2 regions of the Arthrobacter zhangbolii genome follow, and region 2 is predicted to be linked to the other one. Evidence: predicted binding sites of a transcription regulator. Region 2 holds the regulator's gene; the other holds the start of a gene.
What was found. The regulator LexA, encoded in region 2, represses DNA repair genes until DNA is damaged. The targets are predictions, from matches to a motif close to TCGAACANNTGTTCGA.
Positions count from the first base shown of each region.

Region 1 (14,984 bases), 770 kb from region 2:
GAAGCGGTGGTAACAGCGCACGGCGGGCTGGCAGCCGAGGTGCGGACACCGCAGGCATGGGCGGACTCGGAGCAGGGGCGTGTCCTGCAGGCCGAACCCTGGCTGCGGCTGGAGCTCGACGCAGTGGATCCTGCTCTGCCCCGCCCCGGAAACGCCGGGCCCCTGGACGGGCTGCGCGTGCTGGACCTGACCCGGGTCATCGCCGGCCCTTCGGGGAGCCGCCTTCTGGGCGCACTCGGCGCCGATGTGCTGCGCGTGGATCCGCCGGCCATTCCGGAACTGGAGGACCAGTACGTGGACACCGGATTCGCCAAGCGCAGCGCCGTTGCGGACCTCGGCGGTGCGGAGGCCTGCCGCCGGCTGCGTGCCCTGCTGGCGCAGGCCGACGTCGTCCTGACCGCCTACCGCGGCGGATCGATGGCCCGGCTGGGCCTGGATGCCGGCTCGCTGCGGGCGGAGTACCCGCAGCTGGCCGTGGTGTCCCTGGACGCCTGGGGCGACCGGGGACCGTGGGCCGGGCGGCGGGGTTTTGACAGTATCGTGCAGGCTGCCACCGGTATCTCGTACCTGTACGGCGGTGCCGGGGACGACGGCGGCTGGCGGCCCGGCGCGCTCCCGGTGCAGGCCCTGGACTACGCGACCGGACTGGGAATGTCCGCTGCCGCGCTCGCCCTGGTGGCGGCCCGCCGGCAGGGGGCCGCGGGTTCAGCGCACCTCTCGCTGGCCCGGACGGCGCAGGAACTGCTGGCGCTGCCCGGTCCGCCGCCGGGGACAGAGCCTGCGGCGCTGCCCGGTCCGGTGCTGCGCAGCGGGTTTGCAGACTATGGGTCGCTGACCTACGTACCGCCGCCGCTGCAGATCAACGGTCACCAGCTTGAGTATCCCTGGCTTCCGCCGCGCTATGGCAGCGCGGACCTGGCCTGGCGATGATGCTAATCCCGTGGGGGACGCCGCCGTTGCTGCTTGGTCGCTGAGCGCTGTTTCTTGGCATCCAACCGCCGGTAGTTCGAGCCCCGGGTGGGTTTGGTCCTGCGCCGCTTCGGCGGTGCGGGGGCGAGCCCGTCTGCGACCAGGGCTGCGAGCCTGGCCAGGGCGGTCTCGCGGTTGCGCAGCTGCGAGCGCTGTTCCGACGCCGTCACGGTGAGTACGCCGGCAACCAGCCGGTTCTGCAGGCGCCCGAGCAGCATCCCGCGCTGTTCCTCCGTAAGCACCGCCGACCCGGCAACATTCCACAACAGCTCAACCCGGCTGTCGGAGGTGTTCACGTGCTGGCCGCCCGGACCCGAGGAGCGGGAGAAGCGCCAGGTGAGCTCCGCTGCCGGGATTGTGAGCGCAGGCGATACCACCAGATCCATGGTTACAGCCTCGCATGGAACCGGCCGTACCCGGATATCAGCCGTCCCGGGATATCAAGCGGCCGGCAGCATCATTGGCGCAGGAACAGCACCCCGGCGAGGAGGATGCAGGCCATCCCGGCGAGGACCAGTCCCCACAGCAGCGCCCTGACGGGTTTGCGTCCTTTCCGGGTCAGCACATACACCATGGCGGACGCGCCAAAGCCGATGCCCGCAGCCGCGAGAAGGAAAAAGCCCGGGGGAGGGGCCGGGGCCGCCGGACTGTCCCTCGCCAGGACTCCGGTGACCGAGAGGACAAAGAACACTGCGCCCAGCGCCATGCCGCCCAGCAGGGGAGCCGTGAGCCTGCCCGGCCGTGCCGCGGGTTCGCCCATGATGCGGTTGGCCCGCTGCGTTCCGTGGAGGGCTTCCTGCCCCGCAAAGAAACCCCGGGCCAGCGCCTCGCGTTTCCTGAAGCCGATGAAGCAGAGCAGCATAACTACCGGGCCGATGACGGCGCCGGGCCAGAATACTTCCATGTGAACCCCCGGGACGGCTGCGAGACAGGAGCCGGCGGGCGGATGGAGTCCGCCCTGCTCCTGAGTCGGCAGGCTACCCCGCCGGGCCATGGGCTGTCAGCGGCACTCAGTCAGGAACTACCTATGCGGGCGGGAGGGTGCAGGTATCCGCTCAGTTCGCCTTCACTACCGGCAGCTCGCTCCACTCGGTGGTGTAGCGCGGGGAGGAGTATTTGCGGGACATGGTCCACTCGGGTTTGGCGGTTGCCATCCCGGCGATGCCCAGGCCGATGCTCGCCGCCCCGTATTTGTCCGTGACCCGGCCCAGCAGCTCGCCCAGGTTCCGGCGTTCCTGGGCGGAGACGAATTCCTCGAAGAGCGGCTGCGCTCCGGCGGCCTCCAACCCGCTGAGCATCACCCCGGCCTTGGTGTACGGCACGCCTTCGACCACCTGGGCGTCCAGAGCGTTGACCGCGGCCCGGCTGAGCAGGACCGGGTCCGACGTCGGGGCGGCCAGCCGGACGGTGGCGGACGGGAAGGACGCAGCGGAGGTGCTGAAGTGCGAGGTTCCCGCATAGGCGGTCAGAACGGAGGCCTGCTGGCCTTCCCGCTCCAGCCGCGCTGCGGCCTGCTGCGCGTAGATACTCATTACCTGGCGCATATCCGCCAGGGTGGTCACGGGCGTGGAAAAGCTGCGGGAGAAGATGAGCTGCTTGCGGTCCGCGCGTTCGTCGTCGAGCGGGATGCAGGAGGTCCCGTTGAGTTCGAGCACCGTGCGCTGCAGGATCACCGAGAATTTGCGCCGGATCATTGCCGGGTCTGCCGCCCGCAGGTCCGCCACGGACTCGATTCCCAGTGCCGCGAGCCTGACCCCCAGCCGGGAGCCCACACCCCACAGGCCGGTCACCGGTACCCGGGACATGATGGTGTCCACGACGACGGGGTCCATGGTGTCCAGGTTGCACACGCCCTGCAGGTGCCGGTTCTGTTTGGCGATCCGGTTGGCGAACTTGGCCAGGGTTTTGGTGCTGCCGATGCCCACGCAGACGGGCAGGCCGGTGTGCCGGGCGACGGCGGCGCGGATGGTCGCACCCTGGGCGTCCAGTTCGGCTGGGGTGCCGGCCAGTCCAAGGAAGGACTCGTCAATGGAGTAGACCTCCTGCCAGAGGGCATAACGGCCCAGCAGTTCCATCACCCGCGAGCTCAGGTCGCCATAGAGCTCGTAATTGCTGGAGCGCTGGATCAGGCCCACCTGCGGGGCGGATTCGGCGAGCTGGAACCAGGGGGTCCCGGTCTTGATGCCCAGGGCCTTGGCTTCATCCGAGCGGGCCACCACGCAGCCGTCATTGTTGGAGAGCACCACCACGGGCACACCGGCAAGCTTCGGGTCGAAGGCGCGCTCGCAGGAGACGTAGAAACTGTTCACGTCCACCAGGGCAATCCGTTCGCCGGAAGCGGCCGTCCCGGGCGCGTCAGACATGGTGCAGGCAGCGCGTCACAACGCCCCATACCGAGAGTTCGGACGGTTCCGCCACCTCGATGTCCGCATACCCCGGGCTGTCCGCCCGCAGCAGGATCCGGCCGCCGTCCAGCAGCAGCCGGCGTACCGCCAGCTCGCCGTTCACCACGGCAACCACGACGGCGCCGTCCCGCGGAGTGAGTGAACGGTCCACGATCAGTTCATCGCCGCTGCAGATACCGGTGCCCGCCATTGAATCGCCGTCCACCCGCACCACGTAGGTGGAAGTGGGGTCGCGAATGAGGTGCCGGTTGAGGTCTATCCGGCCGTCGAAATAGTCGCGGGCGGGGCTGGGGAAGCCGGCTGCCGTTGCGGCGTCGGACTCCGCCGGCGGTGTTGTCCTGCGGGAACGGTCTGCTGAAAACACCGCCATGTATCCGCCTTCCCGCCGGGCTGCACTAGAACAAACGTTCGAATGTCCAGACTAGCACCGCCGACGTCGGGGCGGGGGCAGCGGTGGCGGTCCGGCAGCCGGGCGGGTCCGTCTTCGGGTATCCGTGCCGCTGACTGGCAGGCATATCCGGCCGGAGCACACTGCCGGGTGACGCAGCTGACGGACGTTCCGTCAGGAAGGGGCCAGCGGCGGCTATACGATTTAAGCCATGATCATTGAGGTACAGATCCCGCCGAAGCTGGGACGGGAACTGGAGGAACTGGCCGAGGAACAGGGGGTGCCGGTCGAAACGCTGGTGGTCAACGGAGCCCGCCTGCTGCTGGAGCACCGCTACCGCCGTAACATGCAGGGCTGACTGTCCCGCCGTCGTCGGACGGGACAGTCCTGCGTCGCGTTATCCCTTGAGCGGGATGCCGCGTGCATCCGTGCGGAAGGGCTGGGCGTTGCAGAGGATCATGATGCCTTCCACAAATCCCCAGACGCCGGCAAAGCCGCCGGTGAACACGGTCGCCACCACCTGGGCTGCGCCGATGCCGGAGTTGCCCAGGTAAAAGCGGTGCACCCCGAAGGCGCCGAGGAATACGCCCAGCAGACCGGCAACCACCCGGGACTTCTGGGACGGGTAACCCTGTGCATAGGGTCCCTGCCCGTACGGGGCGGGACCGAACTGGTTCTGGCCGTATCCGGGCTGCGGGTGGTGCTGCCCGGGGCCGGGGTAGTTCTGGACCTGGTTCGGGTAGGCCTGCGGGGGCTGGCCGCCGGGATAGCCGGGGTACTGCGGCGGCGTCTGGTGCTGGCCGGGGTAGGCATGGCCCTGCTGCTGGCCCGGGTACTGCTGGGCCGGATACTGGCCCTGCTGCTGGTTCGGGTACTGCTGATACGGTGCCTGCTGCGGGGCCGGGGACTCCGGAGGCCGCGGTGCCGGCCGCGGTTCGTTGGACTGCGGGTAGGCGTACTGGTCGCCGTCGGGACCGGAATTGGAACGTGCTCCGTCACCCAGTCCCGCAAACGGGTTTTTATCCGACATGCTGTTGCCTTTCATTTGGCCTCTTGCAGGCACTCTAACAGTCAAACACCGGGTGCCGGCGACTTCTTTCGCCGCTTGCCGTCGGCCGCGCCGGCGCCGGCCCACGCAGCCAGGCGGTCGCTGACATCCATCCAGCCCGCGTCCGGAACCTGCGCCTGCGGATGGGCGTCATACCAGCCCAGGATTTCGCGGGCGCCGGCAGCAAAGGGAATGGCCGCACAGTACTGGGGAACCAGGGCCTTGATCTTGGTGTTGTCGAAGACGGAGGAATGGCTTTTGTCTCCCAGCAGTCCCGGGCCGCGCCCCGGATCATGGGCCGCGATGGTCTCGGACGCCACGTGCACCAGCTGCGGTTCCGGCACCCCCGCCGCTGAGGCCAGGGTGCGGTAGACGGCATCCCACGGCAGGAACTCGTCGGAGGTGATGGTGAAGCTCTCCCCGACGGCGGCCGGCCGGCCCAACAGTCCGACGAACCCCGTGGCAAAGTCCCGGCTGTGCGTCAGCGTCCACAGGGACGTGCCGTCACCGTGCACCAGAACCGGCAGCCCCGCCCGCATCCGGTGGATATCGGTCCAGCCGCCGATCAGCGGCACCTTGGTCGCGTCATAGGTATGTGAAGGGCGCACGATGGTTCCCGGGAACCCCTCCGCACGGTAAGCCTCCACCAGGACATCCTCACCGGCGATCTTGTCCCGGGAGTACTGCCAGAACGGATTACGCAGCGGGGTGGACTCCCGGACAGGCAACTGCGACGGCGGCTTCTGGTACGCCGAGGCGGAACTGATGTAGACGTACTGCCCGGTACGCCCGCGGTACAGCTCCACGGCAGCGGCCACATGGTCGGCAGTGTAGGAAACGAAGTCCGCCACGGCGTCGAACTCCCGGTTCCCCACGGCGGCGCGGACGGCGGCGGGATCCCGCACATCGGCGCTGAGATGCTCGACGCCGGCCGGTGCCGGGCGCGCCCCGGAGACGCCCCGGTTCAGTACGGCCACGCGGTGCCCCAGGCTGCGAGCGCGGGCGACGGCGGCGGAACTGATCACGCCGGTCCCGCCGATGAAGAGCAGATTCAATGCCACGCGATGCCTTACTCGAGAGTTCCATGACCGAAGTTCCTCCGGCCCGCTCCTTGACGGGGTCGGGAAGCCGGGCTTAGGTGGAGGTTCCCGGCACCCAACTGCACCCAGCCTAAGCCACAGGCCGGGGCGGACTCCCAGGAAGGGCGACGCAATGACCGACAGCCCAGGCATCCCTGTCCCGGATCTGACACTGGGCAATTCAGTGCCCATTCCGCAGCTTGGGTTCGGTGTCTTCCAGGTTCCGCCGGAGCGGACGCAGGAAGTGGTCGAGGACGCGCTCGCCGCCGGATACCGGCACATCGATACCGCGGCAGCCTACGGCAATGAAGCCGGAGTGGGGGCGGCCATCGCGGCGTCGGGCATTCCGCGCTCGGAGATCTTTGTGACCACCAAACTGCGCAACGGGGACCAGGGCCGGGCCCGGTCGGCGTTCCTGGAGAGCCGGCATACTCTGAACCTCGACGTCGTGGACCTCTACCTGATCCACTGGCCGGTCCCGTCGCAGGGCCGCTTCGTCCAGGCCTGGAAGGAACTTGAGGGCCTCTATCAGGACGGGTTCATGCGGGCCATCGGCGTCTCCAATTTCCTGGTGGAGCATCTTGACGCCCTGGCCGAGCAGAGCCGGATACTGCCGGCCGTGAACCAGATTGAACTTCATCCCGGTTTCCGCCAGGCAGCGCTCGCCGCCGAGACAGCGGCGCGGGGGATAGCGGTGCAGGCGTACTCGCCGCTGGGGCAGGGCACCGGCCTCGACGCGCCCGAAGTTGCCGCGCTCGCGGATAAATACGCTGCCACACCGGCCCAGGTGGTGCTGGCCTGGCATCTGGGGTTGGGCAGGATCGTCATTCCCAAGTCGGCGGATTCAGCGCGGATGCGGGAAAACCTGGCCGCCGCACAGCTGGACCTGGCGCAGGAGGACCTGGACGTCCTGGACGGCCTGGACGAGGGCAGCCGGCTGGGTGCGGACCCGGCGACGGCCGATTTCAGCCAATACTGAGGGACGGCGCCCGGCATACGTGTCCGGGGTCGGGAATCTGCCACCGCTGATGAAGGAGGATTGTGGGACCAGGTGATGCCCGTGGAGCCGGGGCTTCAGGACTAGACGGGGCTTCCGCAACAGCCGGGGCCGCGGGACCAGTCGGGGTTGGGGCGGAGCCTTCGTCCAGGCTCTTCCGGGCTTCAGTTATTTTGCTCGTGCTCGCCCCACTGTGCAGTGTTATGGGCTGGGCCGGATTTCTGTTCGTCCTTGGTCAGCAGGCGGTGCCCGGGTGGGCCGTCGGCGGTGTTCTCTTCCTGACCGCCATGGTGTTGCTGAAAGTGGATTCGTCCAGACGGCGATCATCAATTACCTTCAGGGGCCGGAACCGGCGCAACCGGTGGCCTTGGTTCGTGACTCTGCCGGCGGTTGTCTCGGTCCTCTTCAGCGGGCTGGGCGCACTGGATGATGTTTCCAGCGCCAAGTATCACGTCCTCTCACCGGCCAACAGCGATGGTTGCCGTGTGGCAGTGCGCGAAGTCTCGTTCCTGTTTGCCGGCAGCGGTACGGTCTACGTCGTCAACGCCGCCGGCATCGGCTGGAAGGTCAGTTCCTGGACAGCCGATGACGGGTACGAGCCGGTTAGCAGTCGAAATTATGAGCTCAAGTGGCACTCCGACGGCGGTTCGCTCCTCCTTCACAGCAACGGTGATCCAGTCTGGCCGGGTTTGCATGAAATCAATTGCCCGGCGGCACCTTAGCGGTTTGCGTCCTTCACCGCTGGGTCGTTCAGCACTGCGTTCTTCAGCCCTGCGTCCTTCAGCCCTGCATCCGGTCCCGGGCCGTCCTGTCGCCCAGCGCCTGTTTGCGGCTGTTGTTTTCCCGCCGGGTCACGGCAGAGGCCCACACCCAGGTGGCCCGCCGCAGCCCGGCGTCCTCCCACAGCACCTGCACTGCCCGGGAGGACCAGCTGCAGGCCTCACCCTTTACCCGTTCGGCCGCTCCGGGAAACCTGATCCAGGCCCACACCGGCACACCGGGCACCGACGTGGTGACCGGATTGTGCTCGAAGTCCAGCTCCTCCGGCGTCAGGCCGATGGGCTCTGCCCGCCGGACCAAGCGGGAAGCGAGCCGCTCGGCAGCGTTTTGGTTCATGCTTTAAAAATAGAACATATGTTCGAAAGAAAGTAACCGTTCCTGCCGTGCGGGGGAGGGCTGCCGCTCCTGGCCGGGGCGGACCATGGTGCACAATGGGTGCCATGTGCGGACGCTATGTCATGGCCAGGGCGACGTCGGACCTCGTGTCAGCGTTCGCCGTCGAACAGTCGGTGGGCCCGGATGTGCTGCCGTCCTGGAATGTGGCGCCCACGGATGACGTGCGGATTGTCACTGAACGGTTCCGGCAGGAGGAGCCGGTCCGCCGGCTGGCGACGGCGAAATGGGGCCTGGTGCCGGTCTGGGCCAAGGATCCCAAAATCGGAGCACGGATGATTAACGCCCGGCGGGAAACCATCCTGGAGAAACCCGCCTTCCGCAAAGCCGCCGTTAAGCGCCGGGCCCTGGTGCCCGCGGACGGCTACTACGAGTGGGAGAAAACCGCCGACGGGAAGATCCCCACGTACCTGTACTCGGAGAAACAGGATCCGCTGGCCTTTGCCGGTCTCTACGAGTTCTGGCCCGACCCGGCACTGCCCGAAGACCACGAGCACAAGTGGCTGCTGAGCGTCACCATCATCACCACGCAGGCCACCGACGCCCTGGGCCACATCCACGACCGGACGCCGCTGATCATCGCGCCGGACCTCTACGCGGACTGGCTCGACCCGAAGCTGACCGGGGGCAGCGACGTTGCGCAGCTGCTCGACGCCGTGCCCGAACCCGTCCTGACCCCGCGGGTGGTCTCCAGTCAGGTCAACTCCGTGCGGAACAACGGCCCGGAACTGATTGAGCCTGCGAGCGCCTGAGGGTGAGCGCGTGCCTGCGAGCGCCTGAGCCGGCCGGCTACCAGGCGTAGTCCTCCGGTGCTGTGCGGTGGCCGGGGAAGATTTCGTCCAGCCGGTCCAGGGTCTTTTGGTCCAGGGTCACGTCCAGGGCCAGGAGCGCCTCATCCAGCTGTTCCTGGGTACGCGGTCCCACCAGCGGAGCCGTGACCGCAGGCTGATGCAGCAGCCAGGCCAGGGCCAGGACCCCCGGAGGGATCTCCAGTTCGGCGGCCAGATCCTCGTACTGCCGGATCTGCCCCCGGTGCTTCTCCAGCAGGTCACGTACCCTGCCCTCGGCCCGGCGCCCGCCGGCGTCGGCCTCCTTCTGCAGGATCCCGCCCAGCAGCCCCCCCTGCAGCGGTGACCAGGCCAGCAGGCCCAGCCCGTACTGGCGGGCGGCGGGAATAACTTCCAGCTCCACGGTCCGGTTGATCAGGTTGTAGATGCTTTGTTCACTGACCAGGCCGGCAAAGTTCCGCCGCCCGGCGTTCTCCTGTGCCCGGGCAATGTGCCAGCCGGCGAAATTGCTGCTGCCGTTGTAGATGATCTTGCCCTGGGTCACGGCCACTTCCATGGCCTGCCAGATCTCGTCCCAGGGAGTGTTTCGGTCGATGTGATGGAACTGGTAGAGGTCTATGTAGTCCGTCTGCAGACGCTTCAGGCTGGCGTCCAGGGCGCGGCGGATGTTCAGGGCGGACAGGAACGTGTCATTGGGGCGCTCACTCATGGAGCCGTAGAGCTTGGTGGCAATAACGGTGTCCTCGCGGCGGCCGCCGCCCTTGGCGAACCAGCGGCCGACAATCTCCTCCGTCCAGCCCTTGCGCTCCCAGCCGTAAACGTTGGCGGTGTCGAAAAAATTGATGCCGGTGTCCCGGGCGGAATCCATGATGGCGTGCGCGTCCGCCTCGTCGGTTTTGGGGCCGAAGTTCATGGTGCCCAGGCAGAAGCGGGAAACGGACAGGCCGGAGCGGCCGAGATGGGTGTATTCCATCGGGCCATTGTGACCCGCACCGCAACCCCAGGCCAGACCGGTCACTGTGCTGGGGTAGCCTGAAAGCCCATTCCGAACGGCAGGGAGAAGCAAAGCACGTGGCTGAATCGTATTACCGCTCACTGGGCAACGGCGTCTATGAAGCAACCATCCACACCCAGGGTGCCTGGAACCCGCAGGAGCAGCACATGGCGCCCATTTCGGGTCTGCTGGCGCACTGCCTGGAGCAGTTCCAGCCGCGGCCGGACCTGCGGATGGCCCGCATCAGCTATGACATCCTGGGTTTGATTCCGCGCAGCACGTTCGAGGTGAAGACCTCGCTCCTGCGCCCCGGCCGCACCATCGAACTGCTGCAGGCCGAAATGGTCGCGGACGGCCGCACCGCGGTCCGGGCGACGGCATGGCGGCTGGCCCGGGGCACGACGTCGGAGGTGGCCGCGGTGGAGGACGGGACCATGCCCGGCCCCGCCGAGGCGGGCACCCGCGAGGGCCTGACCGCATGGCCGGGCGCCTTCATCGAATCGGTGGAGATGCGTGCCCTGCCCGGGCTCCGCCCCGGCCGCGGACGGGCCTGGCTCCGGACCCCGCACGAGATGGTGGAGGGTATGCCCACCTCCGACCTGGTCCGGCTGATCGGCATGGCGGACACCGCCAACGGCATTTCCACCCGTGTGCCGCCGGGCGGGGACAGTTACATGTTCCCCAACGTGGACCTGCAGCTGCACCTGCACCGCGACCCGGTGGGCGAATGGCTGGGTCTGGACACGCAGGTTACCTTCGGCACCGACGGCATCGGGCTGACCTCGGCCATCCTGCATGACGAGCACGGCCCGTTCGGCCGCAGCGAGCAGATCCTCACCGTCCGGCCGCTCGGCGGAGCCTAGACAGTGTCCGGCGCCCTGACGGTGGTCCGCCAGCAGAAATCGCTGGGCGCCGCCGCGGATTTGGACTTCGCGCTGGCGATGCTCGATGCCGCCCGCCGCGGGGCGCTGGAACCCACCCTGCGGATCTACCGGCCCCGCCCCACGGTGGCGCTGGGGCAGCGGGACGCGAAACTGCCCGGGTTCGCCGCCGCCCAGGCTGCCTGCCGGCGTCACGGCTTTGAGCCCCTGGTTCGCAAAGCCGGAGGGCGGGCCGCCGCCTACCACTCCGACTGTCTGGTCCTGGACCATGTGGAACCCGACGCCGACGCCCTCACCGGCTCGCGCGGCCGGTTTGCGGACTTCGGCGTCCTGCTGGCCGGGGCACTGGAGAAGGCCGGGCTGAAGACCGGCGTCGGCGAAATCCCCGGTGAGTATTGTCCGGGCGAGTTCACCGTGTACGGCGAGGGCCCGGCGGGGGAGCGTATTAAGCTCGCCGGCACCGCCCAGCGGGTGGTGGCCGGCGCCTGGCTGTTCTCCACGGTGCTGGTGGTAGGCAACGGGACCCCGCTGCGCAGGGTGCTGACCGACTGCTATGCCGAACTGGGACTGGGCTGGGATCCGCGGACCGCCGGCGCCGCCCGGGACCTGGTGCCCGGCCTGTCGGTGGCGGACGTGGAAGACGCGGTCCTGCAGGCCTACGGCGGGTACGCCCGCCTGGCGGGCGGGGATTTCGAGGCGCTGCGGCAGGTGGTGTGACGCAACACCGGCCCGGCGGTGCTTCCCGCCTGGAAGTGCCCGGACTAGGGTAGGAAACTGACAGCAGGCTGATCAGTACACACGTCACAAAGGATTTCCATTGGGTTCAGACACCGTTGAAAACACAGCACTGCGGCTTCGGGCGGTCCTCGAGATCCTCGCTGCAGAGGACCCGTCCGGCAAGGTCAGCCGGGGAACGGTCATCTCCGCCGCCCTGCACCGCGTCCCGCTGACCGGGCGGGAAGCCGAAGAACTGGCCAGCGGCACCACCCGCGGGGAACGTGCCCTGGTCAACGCCACCACCAAGCTCGTCAAAGCCGGCTGGATCCTCAAGGAAGGCCGGTCCGGCTGGAGCATCACCAGCGGAGGACGCCAGGCGCTGGTGGACTTCCCCGAACCCACCCGGCTCGCCGCCGCTCTGCAGGGCAACGGTGCCGCCCCGTCGGCAGCGCGGAAGACCCCGCGCGCTGCGGAAGTGCTGGAGGAAGTGGTGCGGGACGCAGTTTCCGTTCCCACCGTGCCCGCTGAGCCGAACGGTTCACATCAGGACAGCGGCAACGGCTACGAACCGTCCTTCCCGCAGCCCGAATCCGTTGCCCTTGCCGGCAGCTTCGGCAGCGCCCTGGGTATCAGTGACTGGGATCCGGCCGGAGCAACGTTCAGCTTTGACCGTCATGACGAACTGTGGAAGCTGACCCTGGACCTGCCTGCCGGCAGCTACGAGTACAAGGTGGCGTTGAACGGTTCCTGGGCGGAAAACTACGGATTCGGAGCACACCGCGACGGCGGGAACATCCAGATTGAGCATGCCGGCGGTCCGCTGAGCTTCCTCTACGACCACGCCACGCACACGGTTCTTACCAAGCCGGAGGTCGGCGCCTGACCGGCCCCGGCCCCTCGATCGGATCCACCAGGATCCCGGCCGGTTCGCGCACCCACCAGACACCCTCGCTGCGGCGTTCAGCGGCAGTGGAGTAACGGTAGCGGTACATCTGCGCCCGGATCCAGCGGGGCGGTTCGCCGTTGAACGGGTCCCTGCGCAACAGGCGCAGGGTCCGTGCGTCCCCGGCGAGCAGCTTCCGGAGAAGTTCGGGAAACCAGGCGCCGTAGGAGCCCAGGGCCAGGAACCACATCATCCAGTCCAGGCGCAGGTGATAGGGCGCGAACTGGCGGGGCAGCCGGCGCGGATCCCCGGGCTTGCCCCGAAACTCATACTCGCGCCAGCGGGCGCCGGGTCCCGGCGGGTCATTGGTACCCTCAATGACCACCTCGTTGCGGTGCCGGGTGATACTGCCGAAGGCACCATAGGCATTGGAAAGGTGCCAGCGGTTAAAACTGGCATTCATCAGCTGGTTGCGGCTGAAGAGATTCTTCAGCGGTGCCCAGGCCCAGTAAAGCACCGCTGCAGTGGCGGCGAGCACCACGACGACGAACACCGCCGGTGTGGCTGCGGGGTCCGGTGAACCGAACTGCGCCCACGGCAGTACTGCCTGGATGGCGGAATCGCTGACCGCCGTAAAGGCCAGCAGGATGGTCAGCACGTTCAGCCACGCGAAGTTGCCGGAGACCACCAGCCACAGCTGCGTAATGATGATGATGGCCGCCGCCACCGACGCGATCGGCTGCGGGAAGAACAGGAAGAAGGGCACCACCAGCTGGGCGAAGTGGTTGCCGAGCACTTCGACCCGGTGCAGCGGCCTGGGCAGGTGGTGGAAGAACCAGCTGGCCGGGTTCGGCATGGGCTGGGTCTCGTGGTGGTAGTACAGGGCGGTAAGGTCCCGCCAGGCACGATCGCCGCGCACTTTGATCAGCCCGGCGCCGAATTCCAGCCGGAACACCAGCCAGCGGAACAGCCAGAGCACCGTCACCGGTGCTGCGACGTCGTTTGACCCGAGGAACGCGGCCAGGAAGCCTGCCTCCAGCAGCAGTGATTCCCAGCCGAACCCGTAGAACGTCTGGCCGATGTTCACAATGGACAGGTAGAGCCCCCAGATCAGCAGGAAAGCCGCCATCGGCAGCCACCACGGCCCGGACTGCGGCACTCCGGCCACCAGCAGGGCGGAGACCGCAGCCCCGGACCAGGCCACGGTCAGCAGGAGACGGTCCGAGTAGCGCCAATGGAAAAGTGTGGGAATACCGCGGCCCCTGATCCGGTCCAGGTACAGGGGAGCGGGCAGCAGGCCGCGTTCCCCCAGCAGGGCCGGAAACTGGAAGGCCGCGTTCAGGAACCCGATCAGGAAGACGGCGGCGATTCCGCGCTGCAGCACCTGCCGCGCGAATTCATCGCCCCCGGCGCTGAACCACTCCATGGCAGTCCAGCCTAGCTCCCGACGCAACGGAATACCCGAACCGGTTTCGGGAAACCCCTGCCGGACTGCGGAGGAAGTCCTAGGCTGGAACGGTGGCGGAACCGCGGACTGCAGGAGGTGCCGGCATGGGTGGTTCCCATGTTCTTGCCCTCGTCGTCGCCCATCCCGACGATGACGCGTACGGACTCGCTGGAACGGTGGCGCTGCATGAACGCGATCCGGGTTTCCGGTTTGTCCTCATCCACGCGACCGACGGCGGTGCAGGAGGAGTAGACCCTGCCTATCCTCCCCTGAATGAGCCGCTTGGCCAGGTCCGGCGCCGGGAAATGGAGGCCGCGTGGACCGCGCACGGCCGCCCTCCGGACCGCCACGAATGGCTGGATTACGACGACGGGACGCTCAGCGATGTCCCGCGCACCGAGCTGGTGGAACGCATCGGCGGGATCCTGGCGCAGGAACGGCCCGACGTCGTGGCTACCTTTGGTCCGGATGGGATCACCGGTCATCCCGATCACATTGCCGTCGGCGCTGCCACCGACGCAGCCTTCGAGCTGTTGCGTACCGACGGCGGACCGGGGCTGCGGCGGTTGCTGCACGGCGCCATGCGGCGCTCCACTTGGGAACGCTGGAACCGCGGCCGTATCCGGCACGGCCTGGAGCCCTGGAACGAGGCCCGCGTGTATGACCTGCGTCCGGTCCCGGACGAGCTGATCGGGATCGAGGTGGACGTCCGAAGCGTCGCGGGGCGGGTGGTGGCAGGGCTGATGGAACACCGCACCCAACGCTACGCGGTGTCCCCGGGTGTGCCTTCGGACGCGCAGGAGGACGCGGGGTGGTCGCGGACGTCGGGGGCAGAGCCGCTGGTCATCGCATGGCCGCCGCGGCCACCGGGGGCGCCGGTGCTCGGTGATGTTTTCGAGGGGTTGGACTAAGCTGCGCCGAACTATATTACCTGCCTTCCACCCTCCCGCCTTCGCGTGTGAAGCCGGATACTGGCCGTGCACACCCGGATCCGCCGGCCAGCCGGCCCCGAAAACCCGAACAGGCAGGGAACATACATGAGGATTGTAGTGACCAGCATTTTTGTAGACGACCAGGACAGGGCATTGGATTTTTACACCCGTGTGCTGGGCTTCGAACCGCGGCAGGACGTGCCGGCGGGCGGGGCGCGCTGGCTGACCGTGGGGGTGCCGGGGGAGGACGGCGGGGTGGAACTGCTGCTCGAGCCGGCCGGGC
Region 1 covers NZ_CP094984.1:2,086,632-2,101,615, reverse strand. The annotation lists gene MUK71_RS09750 (CoA transferase) at 1-930, shown strand, start outside; gene arfB (alternative ribosome rescue aminoacyl-tRNA hydrolase ArfB) at 933-1,355, opposite strand; gene MUK71_RS09740 (CPP1-like family protein) at 1,427-1,873, opposite strand; gene MUK71_RS09735 (Y-family DNA polymerase) at 2,025-3,332, opposite strand; gene MUK71_RS09730 (LexA family protein) at 3,325-3,744, opposite strand; gene MUK71_RS09725 (hypothetical protein) at 3,974-4,120, shown strand; gene MUK71_RS09720 (TM2 domain-containing protein) at 4,160-4,792, opposite strand; gene MUK71_RS09715 (NAD-dependent epimerase/dehydratase family protein) at 4,834-5,871, opposite strand; gene MUK71_RS09710 (aldo/keto reductase) at 6,023-6,868, shown strand; gene MUK71_RS09705 (hypothetical protein) at 7,261-7,608, shown strand; gene MUK71_RS09700 (hypothetical protein) at 7,667-8,002, opposite strand; gene MUK71_RS09695 (SOS response-associated peptidase) at 8,107-8,811, shown strand; gene MUK71_RS09690 (aldo/keto reductase) at 8,849-9,820, opposite strand; gene MUK71_RS09685 (thioesterase family protein) at 9,919-10,704, shown strand; gene MUK71_RS09680 (lipoate--protein ligase family protein) at 10,708-11,439, shown strand; gene MUK71_RS09675 (pullulanase X25 domain-containing protein) at 11,540-12,322, shown strand; gene MUK71_RS09670 (lipase maturation factor family protein) at 12,297-13,748, opposite strand; gene MUK71_RS09665 (PIG-L deacetylase family protein) at 13,874-14,680, shown strand; gene MUK71_RS09660 (VOC family protein) at 14,819-14,984, shown strand, end outside.
Region 1: a site for LexA is predicted at 3,771-3,786, ahead of MUK71_RS09730 (LexA family protein). Genes of this name have one in related genera too.

Region 2 (14,984 bases):
GGCAGAAAAGGGTATAGCCCCGGATCTTGCGGCCGAAGCACTGGAGCAGGTCAGTGACGAGGATGAACTCGAGGCAGCCAGGGAACTGGCGCGGCGCAAACTCCAACGGTCAGCCGATCTGGCGGACCGCACGGTACGCGACAAGCAGACGCGGCGCCTGGTTGGCATTCTCGCCCGCAAAGGTTATTCACCCTCCCTGGGCTTTCGCGTGGCCAGTGAAGTCATCGCCGCTGTCCGGGAGGAACGCGGGGACTCCGTCTAGCACGGCCGGTGCCGCGTTGTCCGCCGGTAACGGCTCAGCCTTCTCGTCTGGAAGCCGGTGTCCAATCAGCGCGCCGTACCGTATGCTGTGCGAACTATGTTAAAGATGAGGTTTGCGGGGCCCCTGGTGCATTCGGGACGGGAGCGGCCCCGTCGGGCGGCGTCGTTGTCCGCAGTGATCCTGACAGCAGTGCTGGCTTCAGCCGTGCTCAGCGCAGCTCCGGCACCCGCCGCCGAGTCCTATCCCTCCTGGGAGGACATCCGCGCGGCCCAGTCCTCGGCGTCGGCAAAAGCCGCTGAAGCGGACCGGGTGGAGGGCTTCCTCACCGAGCTGAGGGAGGAAGCGGGCAGCCTCGGAGATGCCGCCGTCTCTGCGACCAACCGTTACAACGCTGCCGTGGAAGAGCTTGCCGCCAATGAGCAGCTGTTAATTTCGCTCGCTACACAGCGGGAAGCGGCCGCCGGACACGCCTCGGACCTGATGCGCCAGGTGGCCGCCTTGGCAGCCCAGACCTATAAGACCGGCGGGGCAGCCGCAGACAGTGCCGCGCTGATGCTGCTGGACGCCGACGGATCCGTGGACGCCCTGCACGGTGCCGATCTGATGGACCGGGTTTCCTCGCGGGCAGGCAATCTGTATGCGGACGCCCTGGCGTCGGAGAAGGTCGCAGCCGGGTTCAGCGAACAGGAGCAGCAGGCCCGGGATGCCCGGGCAAAACTGGTCGCCGAAGCCGAACGCTACGTTGAGGAAGCGGATTCGTCCGCCGCTGCCGCTGCTGCTGCCATCCGCGAGGAGGAAACGCGGAAGTCCGTACTTCTGGCCCAGCTTGCCGAACTCCGGGACAGTACCGTCGAGGCAGAGGAAGCGCGGATACGGGGGATAGCCGCGGAGAAGGCTTTTCGGGATCAGGAAGCGGCAGCGGAGCGTTCCGCACAGGAATCGCCCCGGCCCGGGGCCGGGCAGGCGGCGGGAGGCGAAGCATCGCCCGAAACGGCACCGCCGCCTGTGACATCCCCCTCAATACCCGCCCCGGTAAAACCCGCGCCCGTCGCACCGGCCCCGGTAGCACCCGCGCCCGTCGCACCGGCCCCCGTCGCGCCTTCGCCGGCCCCGGTGGCGCCGGCTCCGGCGCCTCCCGCACCCGTAGCACCGGTGAACGATCCGGCGGGAGCACAGAACTACGCCGCGGGCAGAATGGCGAGTTTCGGGTGGGACGGGAACGAGTTCCGTTGCCTGGTCAATCTCTGGAACCGCGAGTCGAACTGGCGCACCAACGCCGCCAATCCCTACAGCGGCGCCTACGGCATTCCGCAGTCCCTGCCCGGCAGCAAAATGGCAACCCACGGTGCTGACTGGCAGACGAACTATCGGACGCAGATTAACTGGGGGCTGGACTACATCAAGTACAGGTACGGATCGCCCTGCGCCGCCTGGGCTCATTCCGAAGAGGTCAACTGGTATTAACCCCGGCGTTCTGCCCCGCCCACGCCAGCCGGATGTTGTCAAGAGCTGCCGTTACCGTTTTGAGACTTTTCCCAGAAAACTCCGGTAGCGTCCAGCGCTTGTGACTTCACTTGATTCTTCACGCCGCGAACAGACCCGTATCCGCCGCGCCCTGCGCCGGCGCCGCCGCCTTCGGGCGGGAGCCGCCGCCACCCTCGGATCGGTAGCCGTACTCGGGGTGTCCGGTGCGGCCCTGGGAACGGCTGCCGGCGCCAGCCTACGATCTTCGGCCGGGGTGCAGCTGGTGAGCCTGGCTGTACCGCTGCTTGCTTCCGAAGACACCCCGGATCCCGCCGGCTATGGCCCGGCATCCGGCTCCGGGCAGAGCGAGCCATCGGACGACCGCGGGAACGACGGCGGCGCCCCCGCCTCCGGGGACGAAGCCGTGGAGACCGGTGCTCCGGTGGCTGAAGCTGCCGGGGAACCTGGCACGGGAAATCCCGGCACCGACCAGACTGAGGCAGCGGCGGCAGCGGCGGCAGCAGCCGCCGAGGCAGAAGCAGCTGCAGCCGCGGAAGCTGAAGCCGCGGAGGCCGCGGCCCGCGCCGCCACCCCCGTGGATGATCCCGCCGCCGCGAAGGCCTATGCCGCCTCCGCCCTGGCACAGCGCGGCTGGGAGGCATCCCAGCTGAGCTGCCTGGATACGCTCTGGACCAAGGAATCGGAATGGCTCACTAGCGCCACCAATGCCAGCAGTGGAGCGTACGGCATTGCGCAGTCCCTGCCGGCGGAGAAGATGGCATCGGCCGGAACCGACTGGCAGACCAGTTACCGGACGCAGATCAACTGGGGCCTGGACTACATCTCCTCGCGCTACGGCACACCCTGCAGCGCCCTGAATTTCCACTACGCCAACAACTGGTACTGAGAATAATCCGCGGCGGTATTCGGGGCCGGAGCATGGGTGGACGTACCCTAGGAGGGTGAGTCTGACTGTTTCTTCCCCTGCCCCCGATGCACTGCAGCCAAGCCCGCGCACCTATCAGGTCCGCACCTTCGGCTGCCAGATGAATGTGCACGATTCCGAACGTATCTCCGGCCTGCTCGAAGACGCCGGATATGTTGCCGCCGACGGCGACCAGGCGGACATCGTGGTCTTTAACACCTGCGCAGTCCGCGAGAACGCAGACAACAAGCTCTATGGAAACCTGGGGCTGCTGGCGCCCGTCAAGGAACGCCGCCCGGGGATGCAGATTGCCGTGGGAGGGTGCCTGGCACAGAAGGACCGCGAGACCATCCTGCGCAAGGCGCCCTGGGTCGATGCCGTCTTCGGCACCCACAACATCGGCTCGCTGCCTGCCCTGCTGGAGCGGGCCCGGCACAACGCCAAAGCGGAACTGGAAATCCTGGAATCCCTGGATGTCTTCCCCTCCACGCTGCCCACCAAAAGGGACTCGGTGTACTCGGGCTGGGTGTCCATTTCCGTGGGCTGCAACAACACCTGTACGTTCTGCATTGTCCCGTCCCTGCGCGGCAAGGAACGCGACCGCAGGCCGGGGGAGATCCTGGCTGAAATCAAGGCACTGGTGGACGACGGCGCCATCGAGGTGACCCTCCTGGGCCAGAACGTGAACTCCTACGGCGTGGAATTCGGCGACCGCGGCGCCTTCGCGAAGTTGCTGCGTGCCTGCGGCGAGATCGAGGGCCTGGAACGGGTCCGGTTCACCAGCCCGCACCCGGCAGCCTTCACCGATGACGTCATCGAGGCGATGGCCGAAACGCCCAATGTTATGCCCCAGCTGCACATGCCGCTGCAGTCCGGCTCCGACAAGGTCCTCAAGGACATGCGCCGCTCCTACCGGTCCAAAAAGTTCCTCGGGATACTGGACCGGGTCCGTGAACGCATGCCGCACGCCGCTATCTCCACCGACATCATTGTGGGCTTCCCCGGGGAAACCGAAGAAGACTTCCAGGCCACTCTGGACGTGGTGGAGCAGTCCCGCTTTGCCACCGCGTTTACCTTCCAGTACTCCAAGCGCCCGGGCACCCCGGCGGCTGACCTGCCGGACCAGCTGCCCAAAGCGGTGGTGCAGGAACGCTTTGAACGGCTCACCGCCCTGCAGGACCGCATTGCCGCCGAGGAGAACGCCAAGCAGGTTGGCACCACCGTTGAGGTCATGGTGACCGCCGGTTCGGGGCGCAAATCGGAAGAAACCGGCAGGCTTTCGGGCCGGTCCCGGGACCAGCGCCTGGTGCACTTCTCCGTGCCCGAGGGCGCCCCGGTTCCCCGTCCGGGTGATCTGGTAACGGTTCCGGTCACCGCGGCCGCTGCCTTCCACCTGATTTCAGACCCGGCAACCGCGGCGGATTACTCACTGCGCCGGTCCCGGGCAGGAGACGCATGGGACAGGGTCCAGGCGGATTCCTGCGGTGTTCCGGCAGGGCCCGCGGGCACCCGCAAGGGCGTGTCGCTGGGCATGCCTGTCCTGCCGCCGCGTTCCTGAGGCACCCATGAACTCTGCGCAGCCGGCCGGGCTGCCGGTCATCGCCGTCGTCGGTCCCACAGGATCGGGGAAATCCGATCTGGGGGTGGCCCTGGCACTGGAACTGGGCGGCGAGGTGATCAACGCCGATTCCATGCAGTTCTACCGTGGTATGGACATCGGCACCGCCAAGATCACCGAAGCCGAACGGCGGGGCGTGCCGCACCACCTGCTGGACATCATGGACGTGACTGAGGAAGCCAGTGTTTCGGCGTTCCAGACGCAGGCACGTGAGCTCATCCGGGACATCAGTGCCCGCGGCAGGTTCCCCATCCTGGTGGGCGGTTCCGGGCTGTATGTCCGCGCGGCTCTGGACGTGCTGGAATTCCCGGGCACCGATCCGGCAGTCCGTGCCCGGATTGAAGCCGATCTGGAAACGCTGGGACTGCCGGCGCTCCGGGCCCGGCTGCAGGAAGCGGACCCGGTTTCGGCAGAACGGATCAGTGACGCGCGGCGGGTGGTCCGGGCGCTGGAAGTCATCGAACTGACCGGCCGCCCGTTCAGTTCCTTTATGCCGGTGCGCGAGTACGTGCGGCCAACCATCCAGCTCGGACTGCGGGTGGAGCGTCCCGTCCTGCATGAGCGCCTTGCCCGCCGCGTGGATGCCATGGTGGAGCAGGGCCTGCTGGAGGAGGTCCGCCGGCTGGAGCCGCAGGGACTGCGCTCCGGCCGGACCGCGTCGCGGGCCCTGGGGTATGCCCAGTTCCTGGCGGTACTGGACGGGAAGTTATCCGTGCCGGACGCGGCAGACGCTACGGTGGTGGCCACCAGGCAGTTCGCCCGCCGCCAGCTCACCTGGTTCCGTGCCGATCCGCGTATCACCTGGCTGGACCATGACGACCCGCAACTGCTCCACCGGGCAACCGAGGCCGTCCGCGGGTGGGGCCGGCCCAGTATCCTTGGTGAGTGACCAATACTTCTGCTGCTTCGAGCCCTGCCGCTTCCCTGTCCGCTTCCGGCCTCCCGGCGTCCCTCGCCGGACTTCCCTTCGCGAAGGGGCACGGTACCGGAAACGATTTTGTCCTCATCGCCGACGTTGACGGTTCCCGGAACCTGACGGCTGACGAGGTTGCAGCGGTCTGCGACCGGCACCGCGGGGTCGGGGCCGACGGGTTCATCCGGGCGGTCCGCTCCGAATTCGTCGCCGAGGGCCGAGCCCTGCTGGAGACGGCGCCGGAGGCGGAATGGTTCATGGATTACCGCAATTCCGACGGCAGTGTCTCGGAGATGTGCGGCAACGGAGTGCGAGTATTCGTCCACTTCCTGCTTGAAGAACACCTGCTGGAACTCGGCGAGGGGGAGAGCCTGGCCATCGGCACCCGTGCAGGGCTGAAGACGGTGAGCCGCATCTCCGGCGGCTACGCCGTGGACATGGGACCGTGGGAATTCATCTACCCGGACCACGCCGCTGCGAAGGCCATGGACGCCGTCGTAAACGCCGGGGGACTCGAGGTGCCCCGCCCGGGGCTGTCGGTGAATATGGGCAACCCGCACACCGTGGTTGCCCTCGCCGAGCTCAGCGAACTTGCCGGCACCAACCTGACCGCGCCGCCGTCGGTACAGCCCGAACCGGAGCACGGCACCAACGTGGAATTCGTAGTCCCCGCGGAGCCGCTGGTTGAAGACGGCGTGGGCCTGGTGACCATGCGCGTACACGAACGCGGCGTGGGGGAGACCCTGTCCTGCGGCACCGGTGCCTGCGCGGCTGCCGTGGCCGTCCGTTTCTGGGCCGGCGCCCAGGCTCCGGACAGCTGGGCAGTGACCGTCCCGGGCGGCGTCGTCGGCGTCCGGTTCCTGGCCGGCCCGGAAGGCCGCGAACACGTGGAACTCAGCGGTCCGGCAGTGCTGGTGGCCCGGGGGATGCTGCTCTAGGCAGCGTCGGAGCGGTGCACCTTCAGGATCCTGAAGGTTTTTGCGGTGCTGTGCCGGGTTACGGCGAACCCGGCCGGCAGCGCTTCGGCCAGCCAGCGCTGCAGCGAATCCGACCCGAGGTTTTTCTGCACCACCAGCCAGGCAGTGCCGCCGGAAGCCAGCCGCGGCAGCCAGAGCATCAGCAGGGCATGCAGCTCTTCCTTGCCAATCCGGATGGGCGGGTTGGACCAGATGGTGTCGAAGCGGACGTCCGGGTCCACGTCCTGCGGCAGGGAAGTAAGGACGTTGTCGCAGCCCAGCGCCGCCGCATTGTCCCGTGTGAGGCCGAGGCTGCGTTCATTGACGTCCACCGCGTAGATCCGGGCCGCGGGGGAGCGCAGGGCCAGCGTCAGGGCTATGGGGCCCCAGCCGCAGCCAATATCCAGCAGGTTGCCCGTGGCCGGGGGCGCGGGGACTTCCTCCAGGAGGACGGCGGTGCCCTTGTCAATGCCGTCGGGACTGAAGATTCCGCCGGCGGTCTGCAGCACCCGTTCGGACCCGGCAAGGGTGACGCGCAGGGGCTTGCGGACCTCGGGTCCGGACGGAGTGGAAGAGAAATAGTGGTCTGAACCCATAACAGTCCAGATTAGTCGCTGTGCGGGTCCGCTGCGGAATTTCCGCGGCTCCGCAGCCGTTGTAAGGAACAGTGCAGAGGTGCGGAAATCCATTGCGGTGCCGGCAGGTTTCTGCTGAGAATGGTGGCCCGGGAAATGTCCGTTATCTGGCCTACCATGTTAAGTACATCCTCATAAGGAGATTATGACCATCAACAACTCCCGTGCCCTGAATTCCGGGGACGGCTCCGCAGCAGGTTCCACGCCGGAACTGAGTCCCGCGGACATCCAGGGCGTCATCGACAGGATCCTCTCGAAGGAAAGTGCGGTTGAAACCAAAACCGCGTCCGGCAGCGACCAGCGCCGCGGACGCGCACTGGCACTCGCGGAATCCGGTGAAGAACACTCCGTCCACGACGGTGAACAGCAGGATCTGGAGGAACGCCGCGCACTGCGCCGCGTCGCCGGCCTTTCCACCGAACTCGAAGACGTTACTGAAGTCGAATACCGCCAGCTTCGGCTGGAACGGGTTGTCCTGGCCGGACTGTGGAGCGAAGGCACCGCTGCCGACGCCGAAAACTCCCTGAAGGAACTCGCAGCACTGGCAGAGACCGCCGGCTCCGAGGTCCTGGACGGGATCATCCAGCGGCGCCTGAAGCCGGACCCCGGCACTTTCCTCGGTTCCGGCAAGGCACAGGAACTCAAGGACATTGTGATGGCCACCGGTGCCGACACCGTGATTGTGGACAGCGAGCTGGCCCCGTCACAGCGCCGCGGCCTGGAAGACATAGTCAAGGTCAAGGTCATTGACCGTACCGCCCTGATCCTGGACATCTTTGCCCAGCACGCCAAGTCGCGTGAGGGCAAGGCGCAGGTGGAACTGGCACAGCTGGAATACCTGCTTCCCCGCCTGCGCGGCTGGGGCGAGTCCATGTCCCGCCAGGCCGGCGGCCAAGTGGGCAGCGCAAGCGCCGGCATGGGCTCGCGCGGACCCGGTGAAACCAAGATCGAACTGGACCGGCGGAAGATCCGCACCCGCATGGCCAAGCTCCGCCGCGAAATCGCCGGCATGAAGCCGGCCCGGGAAACCAAGCGGGCCAACCGGCAGCGCAACGCCGTCCCCTCCGTGGCCATTGCCGGCTACACCAACGCAGGCAAGTCCTCCCTGCTCAACCGGCTGACCGACGCCGGGGTCCTGGTGGAGAACGCCCTGTTCGCCACCCTGGACCCCACCATCCGCAAGGCCCAGACCGAAGACGGTATCGGCTACACACTGGCGGACACCGTCGGTTTTGTCCGGTCCCTTCCCACCCAGCTGGTAGAGGCTTTCCGCTCCACCTTGGAGGAAGTGGCAGACGCCGATCTGATCCTGCACGTGGTGGACGCATCGCACCCGGACCCTGAAGGACAGATAGCCGCGGTCCGCACGGTGCTGGCCGAGGTGGATGCCCGCAAGGTGCCGGAGATCATCGTCCTGAACAAGGCCGACGCCGCCGATCCGTACGTGCTGGAACGGCTGCGCCAGCGCGAGAGCCGCCACGTGGTGGTTTCCGCACGCACCGGGGAAGGGATCCCGGAGCTGCTGCAGGCTATTTCCGAAGGAATTCCCCGCCCCGGAGTGGACCTGGAACTGCTGGTGCCCTACGAGCGCGGCGACGTCGTCTCCCGTCTGCACCAGCAGGATGCGGAGATTCTTTCCATGGAGCACGGGGAAACGGGGACCCGGCTGCACGTTATGGTTCGTGAGGGCCTGGCTGCCGAACTGGAGCCGTTTGTCGCCCATGCGTAAAAAGGGCGACACTCAGGGGCCGGAACAGGTCCTGGATCTGCTGGACACCGCAGTCTCGGCCATGGGCGGCCAAAACCGCCCGGGCCAGCATGAGATGGCCCGTCAGGTGGCTGAGGCCATCGAGACGGGCGATCACCTGCTGGTCCAGGCCGGAACCGGCACCGGCAAATCCCTCGCCTACCTCATTCCGCTGATTGCGCACGCGCTTGAAAGCGATAAGCCGGCGCTGGTTTCCACCGCCACGCTGGCCCTGCAGTCCCAGATTGTGGGACGGGACCTCCCGCGACTGCTGAAGACCCTCGAGCCCAAGCTGCCCCGTGAGGTGGACGTAGCGCTGCTCAAGGGCCGCAGCAACTATGTCTGCGTTCATAAGACCGGCGGCGGTTTCCCGGACGAGGACGACGACGCCGGCACGCTCTTTATGCTCGGTGAGGACCAGGCCGTGCCGCACCCTGCGCCTGCTTCCGGACCGACGTCGGCCCTGGGCCGCGATGTTGTCCGGTTGCGGGAGTGGGCCCAGGAAACAGAGACCGGGGACCGGGACGAGCTGCTTCCCGGTGTCAGCGACCGCGCCTGGCGGCAGGTTTCAGTGACTTCCATGGAATGCCTGGGCGCGCAGAAATGCCCGGTGGCTGAAGAGTGCTTTAGCGAACGGGCGCGGGCCAAGGCGGCAGTAGCTGATCTGGTGATCACCAACCACGCCATGCTTGCCATTGCCGCCTTCGAAGGCCTGGCCGTGCTGCCCGACTACGACGTAGTGGTCATTGACGAAGCGCACGAACTCCAGGACCGCGTCACGGGAGCCGTCACCGGACAGCTCTCCGGCACCATCATCTCCGCAGCGGTAGCGGCCGCCCGCAAACACACCTCCGCGAGCCTTGAGCCTCTTGCTGCGGCCGGGCGTGCCTTCGACCAGGTCTTTGCGCCGGTACCCTCGGGCCTGCTGGCCGCCGGCCTGTCCGAGGACCAGGAAATGGTGCTCGGCCATGTCCGAGAATCCACCCGGACGGCGCTGTCGGATTCCAAACCCGAAGGCCCGGATGCAGTGGACGGCGGGCGGCAGATGGCCCGCTCACGGCTGCTGGCTGTGCAGGAAATGTGCGAACGCATCCTCGATGCCGGCAATTCCGGCGAGGTCGTCTGGGCATCGCGGACGAGCACTTTTGCGCCCGGCGCCGGCTACACCGCGCCCGAAGAGGATTCGCCGCCCGTCATCAACGTGGCCCCGTTGTCCGTGGCAGGCCGGCTGCGGGAGGGACTCTTCGACGGGCATACCGTGGTCCTGACCTCGGCGACCCTTGCCATCGGCGCCGAGTTCGGCCCCGTGGCCGGCGCGCTGGGACTCCTGGGTGCCGGTGCCCCGAAATGGACGGGCACCGACGTCGGCAGCCCTTTCGACTACCCCCGCCAGGGTGTGCTGTACGTGGCGAAGGACCTGCCCAAACCGGGACGTGGAACCTCGCCGGAACAGCTCGACGAGATTGAGGCCCTGATCAAGGCCTCCGGAGGCGGTGCGCTGGGACTGTTCTCCTCCCGCCGGGCGGCCGAGGAAGCCGCCGAGGCGCTGCGTTCCCGCGTGGATTTCCCCATCCTGTGCCAGGGTGAATCCACCATGTCCGCCCTGGTCAAACAGTTTGCGGAGGATGACGAGACCTGTCTGTTCGGCACCATGTCCCTCTGGCAGGGTGTTGACGTTCCGGGAGCCTCCTGCCGGCTGGTGATTATGGACCGGATCCCGTTCCCGCGCCCGGATGATCCGCTGATGACCGCCCGCACCCGTGCCGTGGCCAAGGCGGGCGGCAACGGCTTTATGAGCGTTTCCGCCACCCACGCCGCCGTGCGGCTGGCACAGGGCGCCGGCCGGCTGATCCGGGCTTCCGGCGACAAAGGCGTGGTTGCGGTGCTTGATTCCCGCCTGGCCACCGCCCGGTACGGCAGCTTCCTGCGGGCAGCCCTGCCGCCCTTCTGGGCCACGACCGACCGGGCCGTGGTCCTGCAGGCACTGCAGCGGCTCGCCGGGCAGCCAGCGGACGCGGGAAGATGACCCGGCTGGACCAGTCGATATGCGCGCGGATAAACACGTGCCGTTAAACAGCAGTGCCCCGGCCGGTAGCCGGGGCACTGCTGTTTAGTCCCTGTGGGTATTTCGGTCTGGAGCCTAGAGGGAACGCATAACCGATACGACTTTGCCCATGATGGTCGCTTCGTCGCCCAGAATCGGTTCGTAGCGCGTGTTCTGCGGCAGCAGCCAGGTGTGCCCGTTGCGCTGGCGGAACGTCTTGACCGTGGCCTCGTCCTCCAGCAGGGCCGCGACGATGTCACCGTTCTCGGCGGTGGGCTGGCGCCGCACCACCACCCAGTCGCCGTCGCAAATGGCCGCATCGACCATGGAGTCACCGGCAACCCGGAGCATAAACAGGTCACCGTGACCCACGAGTTGGCGGGGCAGGGGAACCACTTCTTCAACCTGCTGGTCGGCAAGGATGGGCCCGCCTGCGGCGATCCGTCCCACCAGGGGCACCATGGCCGTGTCGATTGCCGTGGTGAGGTCTGCCACCGCGCCGCCTGAGCCGGCCACGCCGGTAGCGGACCCGTCCTGCGCGGAGCTTTGACGTGTGACGGCATTGCCGGAACCGGAGGTGCCTGCGGACTCGGCGCCGGGGGCCTCGCCGTTACGGGAGGAACCGGCATCGCGCAGCAGCAGCGGAACCAGGATCTCCATGGCCCGGGGGCGCTTGGGGTCGCGGCGGATGTAACCGAGTTTCTCCAGCTGGCTCAGCTGGTGGGTGACGCTGGAAAGGCTCGCCAGACCGACAATGTCGCCTATCTCGCGCATGGACGGCGGGTAGCCGTTGGTGCTAACCGAACGCTGGATGGTTTCCAGGATCTTGGTCTGGCGCGCAGTCAGGCCCTTGGAGCGGCCTGCCGGCGCGGCAGGGGGAGGGGTGCTGCCATTGGAAACAGTCCTGCGGGCCACGTCGGCTTCCCTTCACGGACGGCCCGCGGTTGCGGGCCGGTTGGTTCTGGCGGTTCTGGCGGTTTGAATCTGGCGGTCTGGTTCTGTCCGGGCGGTGCTGCAGCCCGGTCTTTGTCCGGTCCCGGCCGTTTTGTCAGAGGCGGATGGTTAGTTGGTTCCAGCCGCTTCCGATGGGTTCAACGCTAGGGGAGCGCAGCACGTTTATCAAACATATATTCGAGCGAGTCTCGACATTGTTCGTAGATAAGTGCTAGAAATGTTCGAGTACAACTTAGAACATACATTCGAGTCCGGGCTGCCGACACCTCGCTGGCTCCACCAGATGTTCGAATGCAGTTTCGAGCCGCAGTGTTTCCTCCCGTGCTTATTGCGGGCGGACGGCGGCAGCTCTGCGCTTCGGACCGGAAAGGTATTGACATGTCAGTACACGTACTTCCCGCTGTTCCTTCTGCAGCCGCACCCGCTTTATCCCAGGCACCTCTGCGCCTCACCCGCCGGGGCCGGCTTCTCCTGGTTGGAGCACCGCTGATGCTGACCTCGGCCGCCCTGCTGGTCTTCATTGGATTCTTCACCGCACCCGCCATGGCCTCGGGCAACTCCCCGGAGCAGACCCGCACTATCCAGGTGAGCGTTTCGAACGGGGAATCCCTGTGGTCTCTCGCCACGGAATTCGCCCCTGACCGGGATCCCCGCACCGTAGTTGCCGACATCGTGGAACTGAACAACCTGGATGATGCCACTGTGCCGGCCGGCCGCCAGCTCTACATCCCGGTGACGCGCTGACCTTCGGGAACCGGGCTCCTGCGTGCTGCATGCGGGAGCCGTCCCCTGCCTCAGGCTCGCGGACTGGTCTTTATCCGGGGACCGGTCTCCGCCTAGGGAGCGTTCTTCATGGAGGGACTTAGAAGTGCAGGCAGGCGGCCCGGATTCCGGAACTGTCCCCGCAGCGCCTTAAGCTGTACTGGTGAGTGAACAGCTGGAAAACCTGAACCGACTTCCCCTGCGCGATGACCTCAGAGGCCTGACGCCCTATGGGGCCCCGCAGCTGGATGTGCCGATCCTGCTGAACGTCAACGAAAACACCCATGGACTGCCCGAGCACGTGCGCCGGGCCATCGTTGCCGAAGTGGAGTCCGCCGTCGGCGGGCTGAACCGCTACCCGGACCGGGAATTCACCCAGTTGAGGGAAAAACTGGCACGGTACCTCGGCCACGGGCTGGTGCCGGAGAACATCTGGGCAGGCAACGGTTCCAATGAGGTTCTCCAGCAGATCCTGCAGGCTTTCGGCGGTCCCGGCCGGACGGCCATGAGCTTCCCGCCCACCTACTCCATGTACCCGTTGCTTGCCAGCGGTACCGGCACCGCCTACGTCACCGGCACCCGGGAAGCGGATTTCTCCCTGACCCCGGAATCGGCCGCCGCGCAGATTCGTGCCCAGGCACCGAACATCATCATTTTGTGCACGCCGAATAATCCCACGGGAACGGCCCTTGGCCTGGACGTCATCGAAGCTGCCTACGAAGCGGGCGAAGCGTCCAACGCCATCGTGGTGGTTGATGAGGCCTACGCGGAGTTCTCCCACGCCGATACCCCCAGCGCCCTGCAGCTGCTGCCGGGACGGGAACGCCTGATCATTTCCCGCACCATGTCCAAGGCCTTTGCCCTGGCCGGGGCTCGGATCGGATACCTGGCTGCAGCACCCCAGATTGCGGATGCCCTGCGCCTGGTCCGGCTGCCCTACCACCTCTCGGCCATCACCCAGGCCACGGCCAACGCCGCGCTGACCCATGCCGATGCCCTCCTTTCCAATGTGGAGGACATTAAGGGCCAGCGTGACCGGATCGTGCGGGAGCTGACGGACCTCGGACTGGACCCCGCACCCTCGGACGCAAACTTCGTGCTCTTCGGCGGCATGGAGAACCCCCGCGCTGTCTGGGAAGGCCTACTGGAAGCCGGCGTCCTGGTTCGGGACATCGGCATTGAGGGCCATCTCCGCGTCACGGCCGGTACGGAAGCTGAAACGGATACCTTCCTTACCGTGCTGCGGTCCCTGCTTCCGGCCTGAACGGCCCGCCGTCCGCGGCGGCCACGATTCCGGGACCCGGCCGCACCGGGACTAAACTGAGAACCTGCCGGAGCTTTGTCCATTGCTCCGACCCCGACCTTCCTGAAGGAACCCCATGACTGTGGAGACCGCTACCGGACGCACTGCCCGCCTTGAGCGGACCACGAGTGAATCGTCCGTCCTCGTTGAACTGGACCTGGACGGCACCGGCCGCGCAGACATCAGCACCTCCGTGCCGTTCTACGACCACATGCTGAACGCGCTGGCCAAGCACTCCCTGATGGACCTCACCGTCCGGGCCACCGGCGACACGCACATCGATGTCCACCACACGGTCGAGGACATTGCCATCAGCATCGGCGAGGCACTCAAGACCGCCCTGGGCACCAAGGCAGGCATCCGCCGGTTCGGCGAGGCTACTGTTCCGCTGGACGAGGCGCTGGCCCACGCCGTCGTCGATATCTCCGGACGCCCCTACCTGGTGCATTCCGGCGAACCGGCCGGACAGGAATACCACCTGATCGGCGGGCACTTCACCGGCTCGCTTACCCGGCACGTGTTTGAAGCCATCACCCTGCACGCCCAGATCTGCCTGCACATGCGGGTGCTGGGCGGGCGGGACCCGCACCACATTGTCGAAGCGCAGTTCAAGGCCTTCGCCCGCGCCCTTCGCGCCGCCGTGGAATCGGATCCGCGGGTAGAGGGAATTCCGTCCACGAAGGGCGCCCTGTGAGTGCCCGCAACGTCACGGTCCTGGACTACGGCTCCGGAAACATCCGCTCAGCCGTCCGCGCCCTTGAGCATGCCGGTGCGAACGTTACCCTCAGCGCCAGGCCCGACGACGTCCTGAACGCGGAAGGGCTCGTGGTCCCCGGCGTCGGTGCCTTCGCGGCCGTGATGCAGGGACTCAAAGACGTGGATGCCCTCCGCATGATCGGCCGCCGGGTTGCCGGCGGGCGCCCGGTGCTGGGTATCTGCGTGGGCCTGCAGGTCCTCTTCGAGGAGGGCGTGGAACACGGCGTCCGCACCAAGGGCATGGGCGAATGGCCCGGAGTGGTGGAGCGGCTTGCTGCCGACGTCGTGCCCCACATGGGCTGGAACACCGTGACACCGCCGGAAGGTTCAGCGCTGTTCGAGGGCCTCGAGGACGAACGGTTCTACTTCGTGCACAGCTACGGCGTGCAGAAGTGGGACTTCGACGTCACCCAGCCTGCCATGCGCCCGCCCCAGGTCACCTGGGCGGACCACGGCGGACCCTTTATTGCCGCCGTTGAGAACGGCGCCCTGTCAGCCACCCAGTTCCACCCGGAAAAGTCCGGCGAAGCCGGCGCTGCGCTGCTGAACAACTGGCTGAAGACACTGGGCTAGCGGCTATGTGGAGCATTGTTCTTATGGGCCTGGCCGGTCTGCTGATTGGCGGTGCGGTGTCCTTCCGCAGCC
Region 2 covers NZ_CP094984.1:1,312,847-1,327,830, forward strand. The annotation lists gene MUK71_RS16280 (regulatory protein RecX) at 1-262, shown strand, start outside; gene MUK71_RS06100 (coiled-coil domain-containing protein) at 437-1,726, shown strand; gene MUK71_RS06105 (aggregation-promoting factor C-terminal-like domain-containing protein) at 1,827-2,633, shown strand; gene miaB (tRNA (N6-isopentenyl adenosine(37)-C2)-methylthiotransferase MiaB) at 2,689-4,209, shown strand; gene miaA (tRNA (adenosine(37)-N6)-dimethylallyltransferase MiaA) at 4,217-5,158, shown strand; gene dapF (diaminopimelate epimerase) at 5,194-6,120, shown strand; gene MUK71_RS06125 (class I SAM-dependent methyltransferase) at 6,117-6,734, opposite strand; gene hflX (GTPase HflX) at 6,919-8,502, shown strand; gene MUK71_RS06135 (ATP-dependent DNA helicase) at 8,495-10,546, shown strand; gene lexA (transcriptional repressor LexA) at 10,661-11,410, opposite strand; gene MUK71_RS06145 (LysM peptidoglycan-binding domain-containing protein) at 11,897-12,262, shown strand; gene MUK71_RS06150 (histidinol-phosphate transaminase) at 12,444-13,544, shown strand; gene hisB (imidazoleglycerol-phosphate dehydratase HisB) at 13,660-14,277, shown strand; gene hisH (imidazole glycerol phosphate synthase subunit HisH) at 14,274-14,912, shown strand; gene MUK71_RS06165 (hypothetical protein) at 14,918-14,984, shown strand, end outside.